One region of the Staphylococcus muscae genome, then DNA from elsewhere that is predicted to be linked to it. Evidence: predicted binding sites of a transcription regulator. Region 1 holds the regulator's gene; the other holds the start of a gene.
The links. Region 1 encodes Rex, which represses fermentation and respiration genes when NADH is low (regulators of the CRP and FNR family bind a similar motif). Its sites were predicted from a motif close to TTGTGAAATATTTCACAA; they were not measured.

Region 1 (9,630 bases):
CGTGTTGTTGTTCAAGCTTTTCTAAATAATATTGATAGTCACCGAGATAGATGCGGCCACCGTGTTCATCCAGATCAAAGACTTTGTTTGCCAATTCGTTAATAAAGTAACGGTCATGAGATACAAAGATTAAAGTACCTGCGAAGTCATTGAGTGCTTGTTCAAGCATCTCTTTAGAATCAATATCAAGGTGATTGGTAGGCTCGTCAAGGATAAGCACATTATTGCGTTCTAACATTAGTAGTGCAAGTTGAAGTCGTGCCTTTTCGCCACCTGATAAGTCATTGATAATTTTTTGAACATCATCTTGAGTGAAAAGAAAGCGACCGAGAACCGCACGAACATCTTTTTCGGGCATATGACGATATTGATCCCAAACATAATCTAAAATGGTTTTACTAGACTGAAACTCTGCTTGTTTTTGATCGTAGTAGCCAATTTTTAAGTTAGCACCTGGAATCACTTGACCTGCTAAGGCACTGAGACGTCCAGCAAGTGTTTTGATTAATGTAGATTTTCCAATCCCATTTGGACCGATAATCGCAATATGATCTCCTTTTGATACTTCCATATTGATTGGCTTTGTAATCGGGGTTTCGTATCCTACTTCTAAATCACGTATGTGCATCACATCGTTACCTGTATTGCGATCGAAGTCAAAACGAATATCCGCACTCCTTGCATCCAACATAGGTTTTTCTAAGCGTGTCATTTTTTCTAAAACTTTTCGTCGGCTTTTTGCCATACCACTTGTAGAAGCACGTGTAATATTTTTTTCGACGAAGGTTTCCAAGCGTTTGATTTCATCTTGTTGTCGCTCATATTCTGCGAGTCGCTTTTGATAGTATTGATCACGTTGGGTAATAAATTTACCATAGTTACCCACATAGTGCTTCACTTCACCTAAAGAGACATCATATATTTGTGTGACAATTTTATCTAGAAAGTAACGATCGTGTGAGATAATGACGATAGCACCTTTGAAAAACTTTAAATAGTCTTCCAACCATGCGGTCGTTTCCATATCGAGATGGTTTGTTGGCTCATCAAGTAACAATAAATCTGGTTCACGCAACAACATCTGTGCGAGTGAAAGGCGTGTTTTTTGTCCACCACTGAAGTCATTTACAGGGCGATGATAGTCGTTTTCCGTAAAATGCAGCCCGTTTAAAACAGTCTTTATTTTACGTTCATAATCATAGCCGCCTTGCTTTTCAAACTCGTTCGATATACTTTCGTAACGCTTCATATGTTCTTGATAAGCATCCGAATCATAGCGATCTGCGTGTCGAGCGAGCCAATCCGTTTCTTCTTGCATCTTGTCACCGAGTTGCTTAAGATGTTTAAATGGTTGTAACATCTCTTCAAACACAGTTTTTTGAGTGTTGAGTGTCATTTGCTGTGTCAGATAACCCATTTTTAAGTTTTTAATCTTTGAGATATGACCCTCTTCGTATGCTTCAACACCTGCAATGATCTTCATTAAAGTGGATTTTCCTGCTCCGTTACGACCAACAATGCCAATGCGTTCACCGGTTTTCACTTCAAAGTTGACACCATCAAAAATTGTTTCGCCATCAAAGGACTTTGAAATCTGACTGAGTTGCATTAATATCATGTGGGATGCTCCTTTCATTAACATATATTGTACAACAAAAATATACCCATCAAAATGTAAATGTTTCTTTCTGAGTGAAAGTCAGTTATAATTATAGTGTTGTGCTGTGAAATGTATCACATATGTTTTAGAAATATTTTTGGAGGATTGTGAAATGGCTAAAGAAACGGTGAAAATTCCAAGAGCGACCTTAAAACGCCTACCTTTGTATTATCGGTTTGTAAACACGTTAAAGGCGAAAGGTGAAAATCGCGTCAATTCTAAAGCAATTAGCGAAGGATTAAATATCGATTCTGCAACGATTCGACGTGACTTCTCTTATTTTGGCGAGCTTGGCAAAAAAGGATACGGCTATAACATTGACAACCTTCTAGACTTTTTCAAATCAGAATTAAGTGACTCTGAAGAGATTCACATCGGCATTGTAGGTGTCGGGAATCTCGGACACGCATTGATTACTTACAACTTCTCCATCCACGATGATATGACAATTACAGAAGCATTTGATATACGTCCAGAAGTGATTGGTGAAACAATCGGTAATGTCCTTGTTAAACCAATGTCAGATATGACAGAAATTATTAAGAAGGAAAAACTTGAAGTGGTGATTATTGCAACACCGGAATCTGCAGCACAAGCGGTTACAGATCAACTTGTTGAAGCAGGCATTAAAGGTATTCTTAACTTCACGCCAAAGCGAGTACAAGTGCCGCAATCGGTACAAGTTCATCAAATTGATCTTGGTGTAGAACTTCAATCATTACTCTTTTTTATGAAAAATTACAATTCAACATTACAAGCATAATACATTCGACATAGATTATTGAATATGTAAGAAAATAAGTCATCAAAATTCAACGTTTGAATTTTGATGTTTTTTTATGTTGATTTCTCAAAATAGTGTAGAAACTGGTTTTGAAGCTGAGATGTTTTACAGAAAAATAATCTTTAAAAATGTTGCGGATTATTCACCCCTATACAAGAAAGGGACAGATTTATGAAATTTTATACTAACCCTTGCATTATGAAATAACATTCTATATAATTCAGATAATGTTAATCGGATATAGGAGGTTGGTAAAATGATTTGGACTATTTTCAGTGGTTTAATCGTTGGAGCATTGCTAGGATTTGTGATGCAACGTACAAGATTCTGTTTGACAGGTGGATTCCGCGATATGTACGTTCAAAAGAATAACAAGATGTTCTATGCATTACTTGTTGCAATTACAATTCAAGCAATTGGCATTTTCGGACTACAAGCAGCTGGTTTCATTACGATCGATAACGGAACATTTCCTATTGTTGGTACAATTATTGGTTCGTTCATCTTCGGTGTCGGCATTATCTTAGCAGGCGGCTGTGCAACCGGAACGTATTATCGTGCAGGTGAAGGGCTTATCGGAAGTTGGATCGCACTCGGATTTTATGCACTTTTTGCAGCTATTTCAAAATTTGGTATTTTAGCACCGATCAACAAACGTTTACAAAGTTATACAGTTGCAAATGCAGATATGTCTGTCTCAACAGGTGTGCCATATTGGGTATGGCTCGTACTTTTAGTGGGTATTACAACATTTTTCGTTGTAAAAACGTTACGTAAACCAAAACCAACCATTGCAGTTCCGAGATTAAAGCAACGTTACACAGGGATTAGACACATATTGTTCGAACGTCGTTATCATCCTTTCGTTGCAGCGATTGCAGTCGGCTTGATTGCAATGATTGCATGGCCAATGAGCATTTCGACTGGACGTGAAGGTGGATTAGGGATTACGACACCATCTGCACATATCGTTCAATTTTTAACAACAGGTAATGTTACTGTATTGGATTGGGGTGTTTTCCTCGTACTCGGTATTTTAGTGGGTTCATATATTGCAGCGAAAGGTTCGCACGAATTTAAATGGCGCTTGCCAGACATTAAAACCATTCGTAATAGTGCATTAGGTGGTACATTTATGGGCTTTGGTGCAGCCGTAGCAGGTGGCTGTTCAATTGGTAACGGTCTTGTTGCAACAGCCGCATTATCTTGGCAAGGATGGATTGCATTAGCATCAATGATTCTAGGTACGTGGTTTATGAGTTACTTCTTGTTTGTCAAACCATTACGTGCAGCACGCCGACAAACACAAAGTGTAAAAGCGCAATCAGTGAATGCATAATATAGAAATAAAGGAGATAATATCATGGTATATGAACTTGGTACAGTTGGAATGGTATGCCCGTTCCCTTTAATAGAAGCACAGAAAAAGATGGAAGAACTTGCAATTGGTGATGAGTTGAAGATTGATTTTGACTGCACGCAAGCAACAGAGTCAATCCCAAACTGGGCAGCAGAGCAAAACTATCCCATTACGAATTATGAGCAACTCGGTGATGCGTCATGGACAATCACTGTTCAAAAAGCATAATGTTATAGAAAAGTGAGAGACTGATTCATGTGTCAGTCTCTTTTTTATACGCACTATCGTGAAGTCCTTCCTAATTGTGAAGACTTGTCACAACTATAAAATGTTGATTCAATATTGCTACAAGTTTAAGCGAATATTTCGAGTGGTTTGTGTTAGAATAACAATTGACATAGTGAGGTGAAAGAGATGAACATACGGGACATTGCTGAGCTTGCGGGCGTTTCTAAAAGTACAGTATCGCGCTATTTGAATAAAGGCTCGATTAGTCCAAAGACACAGCGTAAAATTCAACAAGTAATTGATGCTCATGAATATGCACCGAATCAATTTGCACAAAGTTTAAGAGCGCAAAAGACGAAGATGATTGGTGTGATTATTCCACGTATGTATTCCTATGCAGTGGCAAGTACAGTGCAAGGTATTAAAAAGACGTGTGAAGCACAAGGGTATCAAATATTATTTTCACTAACCGAGCGTAATGCGCAACAAGAATTAGACGCGTTACGATCATTTCATCGCAGTAAAGTGGATGGCGTCCTTTTTATGGCGACTTCAATTACAGAAGCACATATGGGAGTCATTCAAACAATGCCAATGCCAGTCATTTTGATTGGACAAAATCATTCTGAACTAAGTGCCATTTACCACAATGATTTGCAAGCCGGTAAGTTGATGGCTGAGCGTATAATTGCAGAAGGATTTGAACGCATCTGTTATGCAGGGGTTCCAGACGAAGACCAAGCTGTTGGGCGTTCACGTTATCAAGGACTATACGAGACGTTAAATACAAGAGGTATTGAAGTTGAGATGTATCAAGCAGCATTTGATTATGATACAGCCTTAGAAAAGCTGCAATCCCAACTAACTGTAAAAGAACATACTGCATATATTGGTGCCACTGATACGATTGCAATGGCTCTATACCATTTGATTATGCATGATTCATCAATCACACCGTTTATCGGGGGATTTGGCGGAGACCCTGTGACAGATATTGTTCATCCAAAGATACATACGATTTATTATCAATATGAACGTGCCGGTCAGATGGCTGTCACTGCAATGTTTGAACAACTAAAAGATTCAGCGCGCCTCACAACACACGTATTAGATGTGTTACCGTCTCAAGACGATATTTTATTGCATAAAAATGGGACCGTTACCAAGTAAAAGGAGTATTTAATATGAAAGAATGGACACGTGAAGCACGTTATCGCAAAGTAGAAGATGCTACGGTAGAAGAGTTAGAGATGTTAAAAGAAACAGTTCAAAATTCTCAATACCGACAAACATATCATATTCAACCATCAACAGGATTGCTCAATGATCCGAATGGACTTATTTATTTTAACGGTGAATACCACATTTCACATCAATGGTTTCCACTCGGCGCAGTGCATGGTTTGAAATATTGGGATCAATATAAAAGTACAGACCTTGTACATTATTCACACGATACAACGATATTAAAACCTGATACACAACATGATAGTCACGGTGTATATAGCGGGAGTGCCTTTGAATTTGAAGGATCACTCTATTATATGTATACAGGGAATCACCGCACGGATACATGGGAGCGTAAGAGTGCGCAAGTTGTCGCAAAAGTGAATGAAGCAGGTCAAGTTGAAAAGTTGTTACCACCCGCCATTCCAGAGCCGCCCGTAGGCTACACACAACACTTCAGAGATCCAAAAGTATTTATGCGGGATGGAAAGTTATATGCACTCATTGGCGCACAGCGCATTAATGAAACAGGGTGTGCAGTGTTATATGAAGCGGATCGACCAGAAGGACCGTGGTCGTTTAAAGGTGAGATTAAGACATCTTTAACGGACTTCGGCTATATGTGGGAATGTCCGGACTATTTCCAACTGAATGGCAAAGATATATTAGTATTTTCGCCACAAGGGATTGAAGCGGATGGTGATCGTTATAACAATATTTATCAAAGTGGTTATATTATGGGAGAGCTAAACTTTGAAACCCTTGAAATGACACACGGTGAATTTAAAGAACTAGATAATGGCTTTGATTTTTATGCGCCACAAACATTCACGGATGAAGCGAATCGTCGTGTGATGATAGGATGGATGGGTCTACCAGATACAGATTATCCAACAGATAGTGAAGGATGGGCGCATTGTCTCACTGTACCAAGAACATTGATGATTGAAGACGGCAAGTTGAAACAAAAACCACACATGCACTTGCGTAAACTGCGGGGACATAGAGAGACTGCACTTGGATATGCAAATAAATTTTTGAAACAAATGCATCCATATGAAGGTGAGCGTTACGAACTGATTGTGGAAATCTTGGACAACGATGCATCTGCGATGGAGTTTCATTTGCGTTCAAATAAAAATGAGTCGATTGTGATTCGTTATGAAACAAATTCGCAAACAATTATCTTGGATCGTACAGAAAGTGGTCAACTGCCAACACCAGTTGAAAGCATGACACGTTGCGCTCAATTAGATACACCATTAAGACAACTACGCATTTTTGTTGATACATCAAGTATTGAAGTTTTTTGTAATGAAGGAGAACGTGTGTTGACATCACGTATTTTCCCAAAATCTAAAGCGAATAAGATTAAAGTCGCAACTGATTCGGGACAAGTCTATTTGAAAATGACGAAGTATGACATCGAGGAGGGACAACAAGATGAGTAAAGCATTTTATGCCATAGGTGAAGCACTGATTGATTTTATTCCAACAGAACGTGATCAATTATTAAAAAATGTGGATGGATTTATGCCACAAGTCGGTGGTGCACCGTGTAACGTTGCCGCTGCTGTTCAGAAGTTAGCAGGAAATAGTCAATTGATTACGCAACTTGGGCAGGATGCATTTGGTGATCGAATTGTTGATGCATTAGAAGAATTGCACGTAGGCACGCAGTGGATTACTCGTACGTCAGAAGCGAATACAGCACTGGCATTTGTAAGTTTAACGACAAGTGGGGAACGAGACTTTTCATTTTATCGTAAACCGAGTGCAGACATGTTGTATGCGGCTGATAATATTACTGATATTCCATTGAAACAAGAAGATATGGTTCATTTTTGTTCAGTTGCATTAGTGGAAAGTCCGATGAAGCAAGCACATGAAGCATTGTTAGAAAAAGCACATAAAGTAGGGGCAACGGTTGTTTTTGATCCAAATGTTCGTTTGCCATTATGGGATGATCACCAAGCGTACCAAGAAACAATCCAATCGTTCATTCCACATGCGAATATTATCAAAATTTCAGATGAAGAGTTGACATTTATTACAAAAATTGAAGATGAAACACGTGCGCTACAATCATTATTCAAAGGACGTGTTGAAGCGGTCATTTATACACAAGGTGGTGAAGGTGCGTCACTTATTTTTAAAGATGGTACGACGTTCACTTCTCGACCAAAACCAATTGAAGTTGTGGATACAACAGGTGCGGGAGATGCCTTTATCGGTGCCGTAATTGCAGAGTTGATGCAGTCAACGGATCAACCGATTGAAACACTACGCACACAAGGGGCGCAAATTTTAACATTTGCAAACGATGTTGCAGGGCATGTCGTACAGAAGTATGGCGCATTATCAAGTCTTCCAACACGTCAAAACCTATAAGCACATAAAAGAAACACCTGAAGCTATTACTGAGCTTTAGGTGTTTTTTGAGTTATATTTTTTTAATATTGCGCACAGAGACATAACAATGTTCACCATTTTTGAAGTGAACAGTTCTCTCTTTAGGCTCGACATTGGCGATGTTATGTCGGTTAAGGACGAAGCTGTTATGACAGCGGAAGAATCGTGAGTCGACTTGTGATAGTTCTTTTAATTTACCATAAAATTCAACTTGGCGATTGTCTAAATGTGCGATGACACGATGTGACTTTGGAGAGGATTCAAAAAACATCACCTCATCATAGTTGACGTATTCCGAACCACTCCCACGTTTTAATTCTAATGTTTCTACTGTCTCTTCTTTAGTTAGCAAATTCAAGCGATTAAGTGCTGTTTCCAAACAATCGATGACTCGTTTTTGAAGTTGATCAGGGTCATCTTTGAATATAAAGTCCATTGCAGCAACTTTGTATACAAATGTTAAATAGGTGAGTTCGCTGTGACTCGTGACATAAACGATATTGCCAATTGGATCATGTTGTCGAATCTCACTGCCGACTTTTATACCGTTAATATCTGATTCTAATTGAATATCCAAAAAGTAACAGCCAACATCTGATGACGTTTTGGAGGCTTCTATCAGTTCGTAGGGATTGTCCGTTGACAGTGCAATTTCCATGGGTTTTTCTTCAATCATAATGTATGTGTTGATGATATTTTCCATGCGTGCACGCTGTTTTGGATCATCTTCGCAAATGAATATTTTCATATAGAACGCCTCCTAAGGAATGTCGTTTAATATTTCTAATTTTTGAATGAAATATTGATTGTCAATAGTTGTATCGAGCAGTACATTGTCTGTACTATCAGTAATTTCTTTCAATGTAGACAAGCCAATACCACGATTGTTGCCTTTCGTTGAATAGCCTTCTTTGAACAATGTATGCAGTTTAGGGAGATTGTCAGGTGCTTTATTCATAATAATAATGAGCACAGAGACATCAGTTTGAATAAAGGCAATTTGTATCATCGGTTCTTCAACAGATAATGATGCTTCAATAGCATTATCCATAATGATACCGAGCACGCGACTTAAATCAATAATGGGCATATTAATTTCAGTGATTTCATCGGCAACTTCCACACTGATATTGATATGATGTTCTTGTGCTTCAATGATCTTTGTCGTCATCATTCCTTTGATCTCACGTACTTTTAACTTTTCAACGCCGTTTAATTTGAGCGCTGTATGTTCAAAGTGATCTTTAATCGGATGGATGTGCTGTTCATAATATACTTTAAGACCTTCCAAATCGTCTTCTCTTAAATATTCCGACATCGTTGAAAGCATATTGATGTAGTCATGACGAAACTTACGCATATCATTGTTGATTTCCTCAATCTGAAGCGTATATTTATAATAATCTTCAATTTCCTGCTTGTTTCGTCGATACGTTAACTCTCTCGAAGCGGTAATAGAGATCATAATAACGAGTATCGCAAAAGCAATAAAATAGACGATAATGACGAGTGCGATGGCTTTCATATCCTCGATAGAACGCACTTTAGCTGGTGTAAAAAGATCGATTAAAATAAAAAATGCCGTCAATGTAACTGCTAGAAGAACGAGATACAATTTGTTGACGTAAAGCCATGACACTCTTAAAAATCGCATGAGATATTGGAATAAAAAAGCGAATATAATTGCACAGCTAACAAACGTAATCACGTATATACCTTCTCTTAGGTAAACGTGCATATGGTAATGCGATGTCAAATACTCAAAAAATAAAGTAGAAAGAAAATCACTGAGTATCAATATTAAAGCAGCTATCAAAACGCTAATAATACCAATCATTTTCTGCTTGTTAAAAAAGAACACAAAAAAACTTAATATTAAGTAAAATAATGTCGCCTTGCCGAACAGTATAAACAAAATGGTAGAAGGGACTACAATCCCTATAAGAATAGAGAGGTAAT
Region 2 (9,630 bases), 180 kb from region 1:
TAAGCAATCCAACAGAACGCAAACATAACACATAACAAAATTAATGCACTGAATTTCTTTTTATCTTGTATCGATGTAACATCATCTAACAATTGTGATTGCTTAACTTTCGCTTCATATGTCACGTTAAATTTAAATACTGCAATAGTAAAAAAGGCGACATACATTAATAAGTTAGCGAGAAATATGTAATCAAAACTAAAGTTTGCTACAATACCACCCAGCGCTGCACCAAGTGCGACTCCGATGTTTTGTGCTAAATAGATTGCATTGAATGTTTTGCGACCACCTTGTGGCCATACCGCGCCTGCCATCGCATATATCGCAGGAATAATCATACCTCCACCAAATCCTAACATAATCAACCAAATCGCATACCATGGCCAACCATGAAAAAAGTTCAACAACACCGTGGCCACTAAACTAAAGATTGTTCCAATCATGATTGTGCGATAACCACCTAGTCGGTCAAACATAGATCCTCCAAGAAGATTACCACCAATCATTCCGATTGAATTGATCATCAGCACAAGTCCTGCTGTACTGAGTGACTTATCCAACTCCTGTGCCATATATATCGTATTTAATGGCCATAAAAAACTGGCCCCTGTAATATTGATTGCCATACCGATTACTAGCCACCAAATTGCACTTGGCATCCGCATCGAAATCCCTCTTTCTCTTTAAGTCTCATGCACCAATATAACATGACATGCAAAAATATGGTAAAATCTTTGAATATATTGTCATAACATAGAAGGGACGAGACACATGGGAACAGTATTTCCTTATGCTTTTGAAAACAAACGTTATCATACATTAAACTACCATCTAAAAAATCAATTTGGACAAAAAATCTTTAAAGTGGCACTTGATGGCGGATTTGATTGCCCGAACCGTGATGGAACAGTGGCACACGGTGGATGTACATTTTGCTCAGCTGCGGGAAGTGGTGATTTTGCAGGCAACCGTGCAGATACAATTCCTGTGCAATTCCAAGAAATCAAATCTCGTATGCACGAAAAGTGGCATGAAGGGAAATATATCGCTTATTTTCAAGCATTTACAAATACACATGCACCCGTAGAAGTATTGCGTGAAAAATTTGAAGCGGCTTTACAGGAAGAAGGTGTTGTTGGACTTTCAATTGGTACACGTCCCGATTGTTTACCAGATGATGTCGTTGAATACCTTGCAGAACTGAATGAACGTACCTATTTATGGGTAGAGCTAGGCCTTCAAACTGTACATCAAACAACATCAGATCTTATCAATCGTGCACATGATATGGACGTCTATTATGAAGGTGTTGCAAAATTACGTAAGCATGGCATACGTGTGTGCAGTCATATCATTAACGGTTTACCAGGTGAAGATTACGATATGATGATGGAGACGGCAAAAGCAGTCGCAGATATGGACGTGCAAGGTATTAAAATTCACTTGCTACACTTACTTAAAGGGACGCCGATGGTGAAGCAATATGATAAAGGTTTACTGCAATTTATGACTAAGGAAGAATATATCAACTTAGTATGTGATCAACTAGAAATATTGCCCCCTAAAATGATTGTACATCGCATTACTGGTGATGGCCCTATCGACTTGATGGTTGGACCGATGTGGAGTGTAAACAAATGGGAAGTACTCAATGATATCGATGCAGAACTTGAACGTCGTGGCACAGTACAAGGTGCTCGATATGCAACAGAGGTATTAAAATGATTGTACAACGCATCTTACCATTTGCAAAAGACTTAATATCATCACATATTCACCCAACTAGTACTGTCATTGATGCGACATGTGGTAACGGGCATGATACAGTTTTTCTTGCGCAATCTGTACCCGATGGTCATGTGTATGGCTGTGATATACAATCATCTGCCATTGCTTCGACAAAAGATAAAATATTGAGATTTGAAAATGTATCACTGTTCCAAACAGGTCATGAAAACATTATCAATCAGATAACACCTGAACACCTAGCACAACTTGATGCCGCTATTTTTAACTTAGGTTATTTGCCTAAAGGTGACAAATCGATAGTAACACAGCCCGAAACAACGATATTAGCGATTGAAAACATTTTTAAACATTTACGAGAAGAAGGCATTATTGTCATCGTGATATATCCAGGTCATCCAGAAGGAAAATATGAAAGCGAACAACTCTATCAGTTTTTTAAAAACTTTGATCAACAGCAAGCTCATATTTTACAATACGGATTTTTGAACCAACAAAACAACCCTCCCTATGTTGTAGCTATCGAAAAAAGATAAAAAACCGGCGAGATACCTTATGAATATCTCGCCGGTTTTTTATTTTTATAGGGTCTTAATCTTTTGTGGTGGGATGGCATGAAATGCTATCCCGCCTTTTTTATGTTTTAAATCATTTGGATACAAAAAAAGCGCTCACGCCTCTATAATTTTAAGTGACTAAACAAAAAAATAAAGAGGAGACATGATGCGCCTATGTGTAATGATATATTAAAACTACTAAAAATAAAAGATGAAAATATTCAAGTTCTTAAGGTGGAAGAAGATGTAGAAGTGCGTGGTCGGCTTTCTACGGTTGTTTATGGAACACTTTCTTATACACCCAAAGCTTGTATGAAGTGTGGTTGTGTCAATGATGGGCAAATCCATAAGCATGGTAAACGCGTTTCGCGTTTAACACTATTAAAATCTCAAGAATCCAATGTTTATCTTAATTTAGCGAAAGAACGCTTTAAGTGTCTACATTGTTTAAAGACTTTTACGGCTCAAACAAACATTGTTGATAGTAACTGCTTTATTACCAACCGTGTGAAATTAGCGATTCAGGATAAACTCACACGTGTACAGTGTGAGATAGATATCGCTCATGATTGTAGTGTTTCACCGAGTACAGTTAAAAGATGTATTCATCAACTCTCACAATCATTAATAGTCAAACCTTCATCTGGATTGCCAAAACATATCTCCATAGATGAGTTTAAAAGCGTTAAGAACGTGACAACAGCGATGAGTTTTTTGTTTATAGATAATGAAACGAATCAGATTATTGATATCTTAGAAGATAGACGTATTCATAAACTCAAAGAGTACTTCTATCGCTTTGATCGACGTGAACGATTAGCTGTTAAAACTGTAACTGCTGATATGTATGAACCATACATCAACTTCATTCATGAAGTATTTCCAAATGCGATTTTGATCTTTGATCGCTTTCACATTGTTCAGCACCTTAATCGTGAATTAAATAAGCAACGTATTTCTGTAATGAATGCTTATCGCTATCGATCATCAACAGATTACACGAAAATGAAAAAGCACTGGAAACTCTTTCTTTCTGACAGGCAGGATATTAATAGTTATGAATACTTTTGGTCGAAGTCTTTCAAAACGTACACAACATCAAGAGATGTTTTAACATATCTACTAAGTCTTGATCAGCAGCTCTATGACACTTATATGTTAGTTCATCAACTTCGTGAAGCATTGAAACAATGTGACTGGTTACGTTTCAAAGAAACTTTAATGGGTGTCGAAAAGAAGCATGTATCACGTGGTGTTTGGCGTATCATTCGATTCTATAAGAAATACGAGTATGTCCTTTACTCAACAATCAAGTACCCGAAGTTTAACAATGGAGCGATTGAAGGTATCAATAATAAAATTAAGCTTATTAAACGTGTATCATATGGCTATCGCAACTTTAATAACTTTAAAGCGAGAATACTCATCATTTTTAAGCTGTATCAACGTTCTAAAAAGCAAGAGCTATTAAGCTGTGTTGCATAAAGATTACCTCGTAACTTAACATGTCACAAACGCTCATATAACTGTATGGTGTAAAATCATTTCTAATACGAGACGCCTAAGGCAACAAGCCGAACTGAAAATCCATTTTGGCTTCACTTATTCAATAAAGCCAAAATTAGTTGAAGTGAGGCGCCTTGGCAAGTGAGTATTAAAGAAATGATAGTACTCAAAAAGCGTACAATTAATGAATAACTGTACGCTTAAATGAATGTAGTGATTACTACGTGTTATGATTAAGTTAAATATAAAATTAGTTACTTTTAATTATCTGCCCACCACAAAAGATGGACATCCTTTTTATATCTACTTAAAATTTTAATCGAATCACACATGTGCCATCTGCATAATTTGATTAAAATTTTGGCTCATCGACTTTTGATGATTTTTAATTTCTGAGACAATGAGAGAAAGCAGTTCTCTCTTTTTCTCTTGCATGTCTTCATTAGAATAAATCATGACTGTACGCTCATCATTTTCAGGTCGTTCTTTATGAATCCATCTTTGATTCACTAAGTGATTATAAGTTCTTGAGCGCTTATAAGATTTGATTGGAACAAAATAATCCATCTCTTTCAATGTCATATCGCCCTTTTCCCATATCGTCAGCAATATTAACAACTCTTCTTTTGTCAGCTCATATTTTTCTGCAATCGTTGTGAAAACAGATTCAATTTCAGATTGTAATGAAAATAATGCTTGTATACCACTTTTTTCTGCTTTATGGTCCTTCATGAAATACGCTCCCATCTCGTAAAAATAATCATCACTTACTATTTACCCAAGAAAACACCATTAAAACCAAAATTAACTTGTACACTGTAAAAAAATAATTTTTAATGACTATCGAATGATGTAAGTTGTTAAAATAATATTAAATTAACTTCAAATCTATTTTGAATGATGCGACTGAGATAATATTTAAAATGGTTATCATACTGTCTAGTCGTATATGAAAAAGAACAAAGCTATTATTAAGAAAAAAGGCACAAACATTTCAGTTTGTACCCCAAAAAGTGCTTTATAGTATTATGTTTTATTTGTAAACCCAATGATTAATTTAATAAATTCGATCTTCAAGTTCAAGCGTATCAATATAGTTAACTCTATTTTGCGACTTATTTAATCTAATATTTTTGCCAACATATTCTGAGTTATTAATAATATCACCAGTGAAATAATATCTACCATTGTGAATTCTTTGTAGTCCTGTTAAATTAGCTTCCAAAACAATTCGATCATTATAAACAACAAATATACGATCAATTTGAAATACTCTGCTAGGATTCAAAGACCAAAAACCACGAGCTGCCTCATAAATTTGTTCATCAGATAAATCAGGACTGTAACCTATATAGTTTCTCCCTAGTTCATCAGTCTCTTCGAAATAGCGTCTATCTTGAATTTGAATTACTAAAGTTTCATTCTTCATTTTATGACCTCCTCTTTAATTTAAATAAAGTATATCATATACTTTTATAAAAGTAAAGGGTTTGTTTTCATAAAGTTAAAATTATACTTTCGGTTTTTCAAAATAAAAAAGCTAGGAAGAATCTCCCAGCTTTTTGTACTATTCGAATGTTAGAATAAATGACTAATTGAGTCTTGCATGTCTTTAAGGATTTTAGAAGATTTTTCAAATTTTGCTTGTTCATCTTCATTTAATGGTGTTTCGATGATACGAACTGCACCATCTCCATTCACTACTGTCGGCACACCAGTGTATACACCATCAACACCGTATTCACCTTCTAAATAACTAGATACAGTTAATACAGCGTTTTGGTTGCGTAAGATTGCTTTAGAGATGTGCATTAATCCCATTGCAACACCGTAGTATGTTGCACCTTTTGCTTTGATAATATCGTAAGCGGCATCACGTGTATTCACATAGATGTCTTCAATAAGATGTTCTTTTTCAGGATCATTTTTTAATAAATCATATAATGGTTGGCCTGCAATTGTTGCGCTTGACCATACTGGTACTTCTGAGTCACCATGCTCACCGATAATATTTGCATGTACACTTGTTGGTGCAACATCAAATACTTCACTTAATAAGTGTTTGAAACGTGCTGTATCTAAGATTGTACCTGAACCAATGACTTTGTGTTTTGGTAAACCTGAGTATTTTAAAGTGACATATGTTAAAACGTCTACTGGATTTGCTGCAACTAAGAAGATACCGTCAAAACCGCTTTCCATAATAGGTGTGATGATACCTTTGTAGATTTTAGCATTTTTTTCAACTAAGTCTAAACGTGTTTCTCCAACTTTTTGAGGTGCACCTGCACAGATAACGATTAAGTCTGCATCGCCACAGTCTGAATATTGTCCAGCTTTTACTTTAACAGGTGACATTGCATAAGGCGCACCATGATTTAAGTCAAGTACATCACCTAATACTTTATCTTCGTTAATGTCGATGATAACTAATTCGTCTGCTACACCTTGACTCACCATTGTATATGCGTAACTTGCACCTACTGCACCGTTACCTACTAATACTACTTTATTACCGTTTTTCGCCATGAAGTTTCTCTCCAATCTATCTATTTAAAAGTATTGTTCTCAACGTAATGTGAAGCATTTCACATTTATAATTTAACACGCTTTTTATTTAACTTCAAGTAGAAACAATTTTTATAGAATTAAATTAAAATTTCGTGTCACTTAATTGTTGGAATTAGTGAGTAATTACAATAATAGATTGTGTTTTTTACTTTATTTTTTGGCGTTTTAATTCCATGCATTTCCGCTAAGCTTTTGTTTGAAATACTAAGTCAATGAATTTTCATCTTCTACTAAGAAACCAACTGTAAAAACATGGTTATTCAAGAAGCTTAAAATGTAACGCATAACAGCTTCTCTCTGTGGCTCATTGTGAACTTCATGCGCAAGACCGTGCCAAGCTTTAAAGTATAATTCATCATGATCAATGACTGATACAAGTTGTTGCGTAACATCCACGTCTGTCACACGATCTTCTGTTCCATACATCAAACAGAGTGGGACTGACTTCATATTTTGAATATTGTCTGTTGTCTCTTTCATATGTTTAAGCACTTCTTGATACCAGTGGTAACTTACTTTTTTTAACATTAATGCATCATTTAATGTATCTTCTTGAACTTCTTTATTAGATGTTAAGTCTTCTACTTCAAATCCTAAATCAAATTTTGCTGACTTTGACACATCACCGATATGAGAGGATAAAATATTTTTACGTGTGTGCGCATTATTTTGAAACGCTAAAAGCGGCGCAATTAAGACAAGCCCTTCAATACCTAAATCGACCTTCTCGAGTAAATTCATTGATATTAACCCTCCGAGTCCAACACCAATCATAAATATTGGAAGATGATATCCTTCTGCAATTTTTAACCACTCTAAAACAGACTCGTGGTAAAGTTCAAAACTTTCGACTTGTCCTTTGTTCATTCTTGAAGTTTGACCTTGACCGGGTAAATCCCCCATGATGACGTGATATCCATTCCGTCTTAAATGTGTGATGACATAGGCATATCTTCCTGTATGTTCTAAAATATTATGAACAATGACGACGACACCCTTTGCTTCACTTACTGTTTCCCATTTCCACATAATATACCTAACCTTCCTTGCTTAACGCTTTACATGTTATTATATCCTGACAAACTATATAAATGCTAATATTTATCATAAGCTTTTAGAGAAATCTTCCCTTTAAAATACTGTAAATCAGTATCGTAAAAAACAATTTAGCGTATCACAACAATCTATAATATGAAGCAATTAATAATTGTTAATGCGCTAATTCACCCCCACAACCTAATTCACTCCGATTATTACGTTTTATATAATTTATTGTAAAGATTCAATATAAAAACGTTTTCATCACATTATTGTTCGTGATACACTATTGTTAATTCGTAAAACAAAGTTATGGGAGGAATAAAAATGGGTTTATTTAAAGATTTTTTCATCGCATTATCTAATAATGCCTTTCTTAATGAATCAGCTAAAAAAATAGGTCCTTCATTAGGTGCCAACAAAGTGGTAGCTGGTAACACGATAGAGGATGTGGTGAAGACCATTCGCAGACTTAATGACAAAAACATTGCAGCAACAGTTGATAATTTAGGTGAATTTGTAAACGCAAAACAAGAAGCAATCGCTGCAAAAGATGATATTTTAAAAATTATGTCAGCGATTCATTCAAATGGCCTAGATGCACACGTCTCAATTAAGTTAAGTCAATTAGGTGCAGAGTTCGACCAGCAACTTGCTTACGACAATGCATATGAAATTGTAAAACAAGCGGCTGAATATGATCAAATGCACATTAACTTTGATACGGAAAAATATGATAGCTTATCAGATATTACACATACACTTGATCAATTAAAATCAGAATTTTCAAATGTAGGAACAGTTATTCAAGCATATCTTTTCAAAGCAGACGAGCTTATCGACAAGTATCCAGACTTACGCTTGCGCTTAGTAAAAGGTGCATACAAAGAATCTTCACATATCGCTTACCAAACACGTGAAGAAATTGATGACAATTATATTCGTTTAATTGAAAAACGACTATTAAATGCGAAAAACTTTACTTCAATTGCAACTCATGACCACAATGTCATTAATCATGTGAAGGCATTTGTTGAAGCAAATCAAATTGACAAATCAAAATTTGAATTCCAAATGCTGTATGGATTCCGATCTGAACTTGCAGAATCTATTGCAAAAGAAGGCTATAACTTTACAATTTATGTCCCATACGGTGATGATTGGTTCGGTTACTTTATGAGACGTTTAGCTGAGCGTCCACAGAACTTGGCGCTTGCCTTTAAGGAATTCGTTAAACCAAAGCCGCTCTTTATTGTAGGGACACTTGGCTTATCGGCATTATTGTTGGGAAGATGCAATAAAAAGAAATGATAAAGCATATCCCCTTGAAGTTTTGATAACTTCAAGGGGATTTTTTAAGGTTTCACTATCCAATTGTTTTTAATAAATTTGCCATTTCAATTGCACCTACTGCAACTTCCGCACCTTTATTGCCCGCTTTCGTACCTGCACGTTCAATCGCTTGTTCAATGTTCTCAGTCGTTAGCACACCGAAAATCACTGGAATACCCGTATCATCACTTGCTTTTGCAATGCCTTTCGCCGCTTCATTACATACATAATCATAGTGTGTTGTTGCTCCACGAATCACACATCCTAATGTGATAACCGCATCATATTTACCTGATTGTGCCATTTTCTTAGCAACGATTGGTAATTCGAATGCTCCTGGTACGTATGCAACATCGATTTCATTTTCATCAACTTGATGACGTTTCAATGCGTCTAATGCACCATCCAATAAGCGACCTGTAATAAAATCATTAAAACGGCTTACGACAATCCCAATTTTTAATCCTTTACCTACTAATTGACCTTCAAAGTTCATTTTTTATTCCTCCAATTATATTAAATGTCTCATTTGAGTTTTTTTAACTTGCATATAATCATGGTTATGTTCATTCGTTTCTGTTATAACAGGGATACGATTTGACATTGTAATCCCATAATGTGCTAATCCTTCAAATTTTTCTGGATTATTCGTCATCAGATTCACGGATGAAATACCAAAATATTTTAAAATCTGTGCTGCATTGTCATAATCACGCATATCTGGTGCAAAGCCGAGTGCTTCATTCGCCGAAACAGTATCATGACCTTGTTCAATCAATTCATATGCTTTCAACTTATTCATCAGTCCAATACCACGACCTTCTTGCGGTAAATAAAGAACCATTCCACCATGTTCATGAATATATGACATCGCAAACTC

Region 2: the regulator Rex is predicted to act here: its motif matches at 6,386-6,403, upstream of C7J88_RS03495 (L-lactate dehydrogenase).

The regions. Positions count from the first base shown of each region.
Region 1 covers NZ_CP027848.1:902,926-912,555, reverse strand. The annotation lists gene abc-f (ribosomal protection-like ABC-F family protein) at 1-1,618, opposite strand, end outside; gene C7J88_RS04515 (redox-sensing transcriptional repressor Rex) at 1,773-2,423, shown strand; gene C7J88_RS04510 (YeeE/YedE family protein) at 2,701-3,783, shown strand; gene C7J88_RS04505 (sulfurtransferase TusA family protein) at 3,808-4,032, shown strand; gene C7J88_RS04500 (LacI family DNA-binding transcriptional regulator) at 4,219-5,202, shown strand; gene C7J88_RS04495 (sucrose-6-phosphate hydrolase) at 5,217-6,710, shown strand; gene C7J88_RS04490 (carbohydrate kinase family protein) at 6,703-7,650, shown strand; gene agrA (quorum-sensing response regulator AgrA) at 7,703-8,419, opposite strand; gene agrC (quorum-sensing sensor histidine kinase AgrC) at 8,432-9,630, opposite strand, start outside.
Region 2 covers NZ_CP027848.1:727,533-737,162, forward strand. The annotation lists gene C7J88_RS03465 (MDR family MFS transporter) at 1-665, opposite strand, end outside; gene mnmL (tRNA modification radical SAM protein MnmL/YtqA) at 772-1,725, shown strand; gene mnmM (tRNA 5-(aminomethyl)-2-thiouridylate-methyltransferase MnmM) at 1,722-2,282, shown strand; gene C7J88_RS03480 (ISL3 family transposase) at 2,478-3,788, shown strand; gene C7J88_RS03485 (transcriptional regulator, SarA/Rot family) at 4,134-4,541, opposite strand; gene C7J88_RS03490 (hypothetical protein) at 4,867-5,238, opposite strand; gene C7J88_RS03495 (L-lactate dehydrogenase) at 5,388-6,338, opposite strand; gene C7J88_RS03500 (alpha/beta fold hydrolase) at 6,585-7,409, opposite strand; gene C7J88_RS03505 (proline dehydrogenase family protein) at 7,746-8,729, shown strand; gene ribH (6,7-dimethyl-8-ribityllumazine synthase) at 8,785-9,246, opposite strand; gene ribA (GTP cyclohydrolase II) at 9,262-9,630, opposite strand, start outside.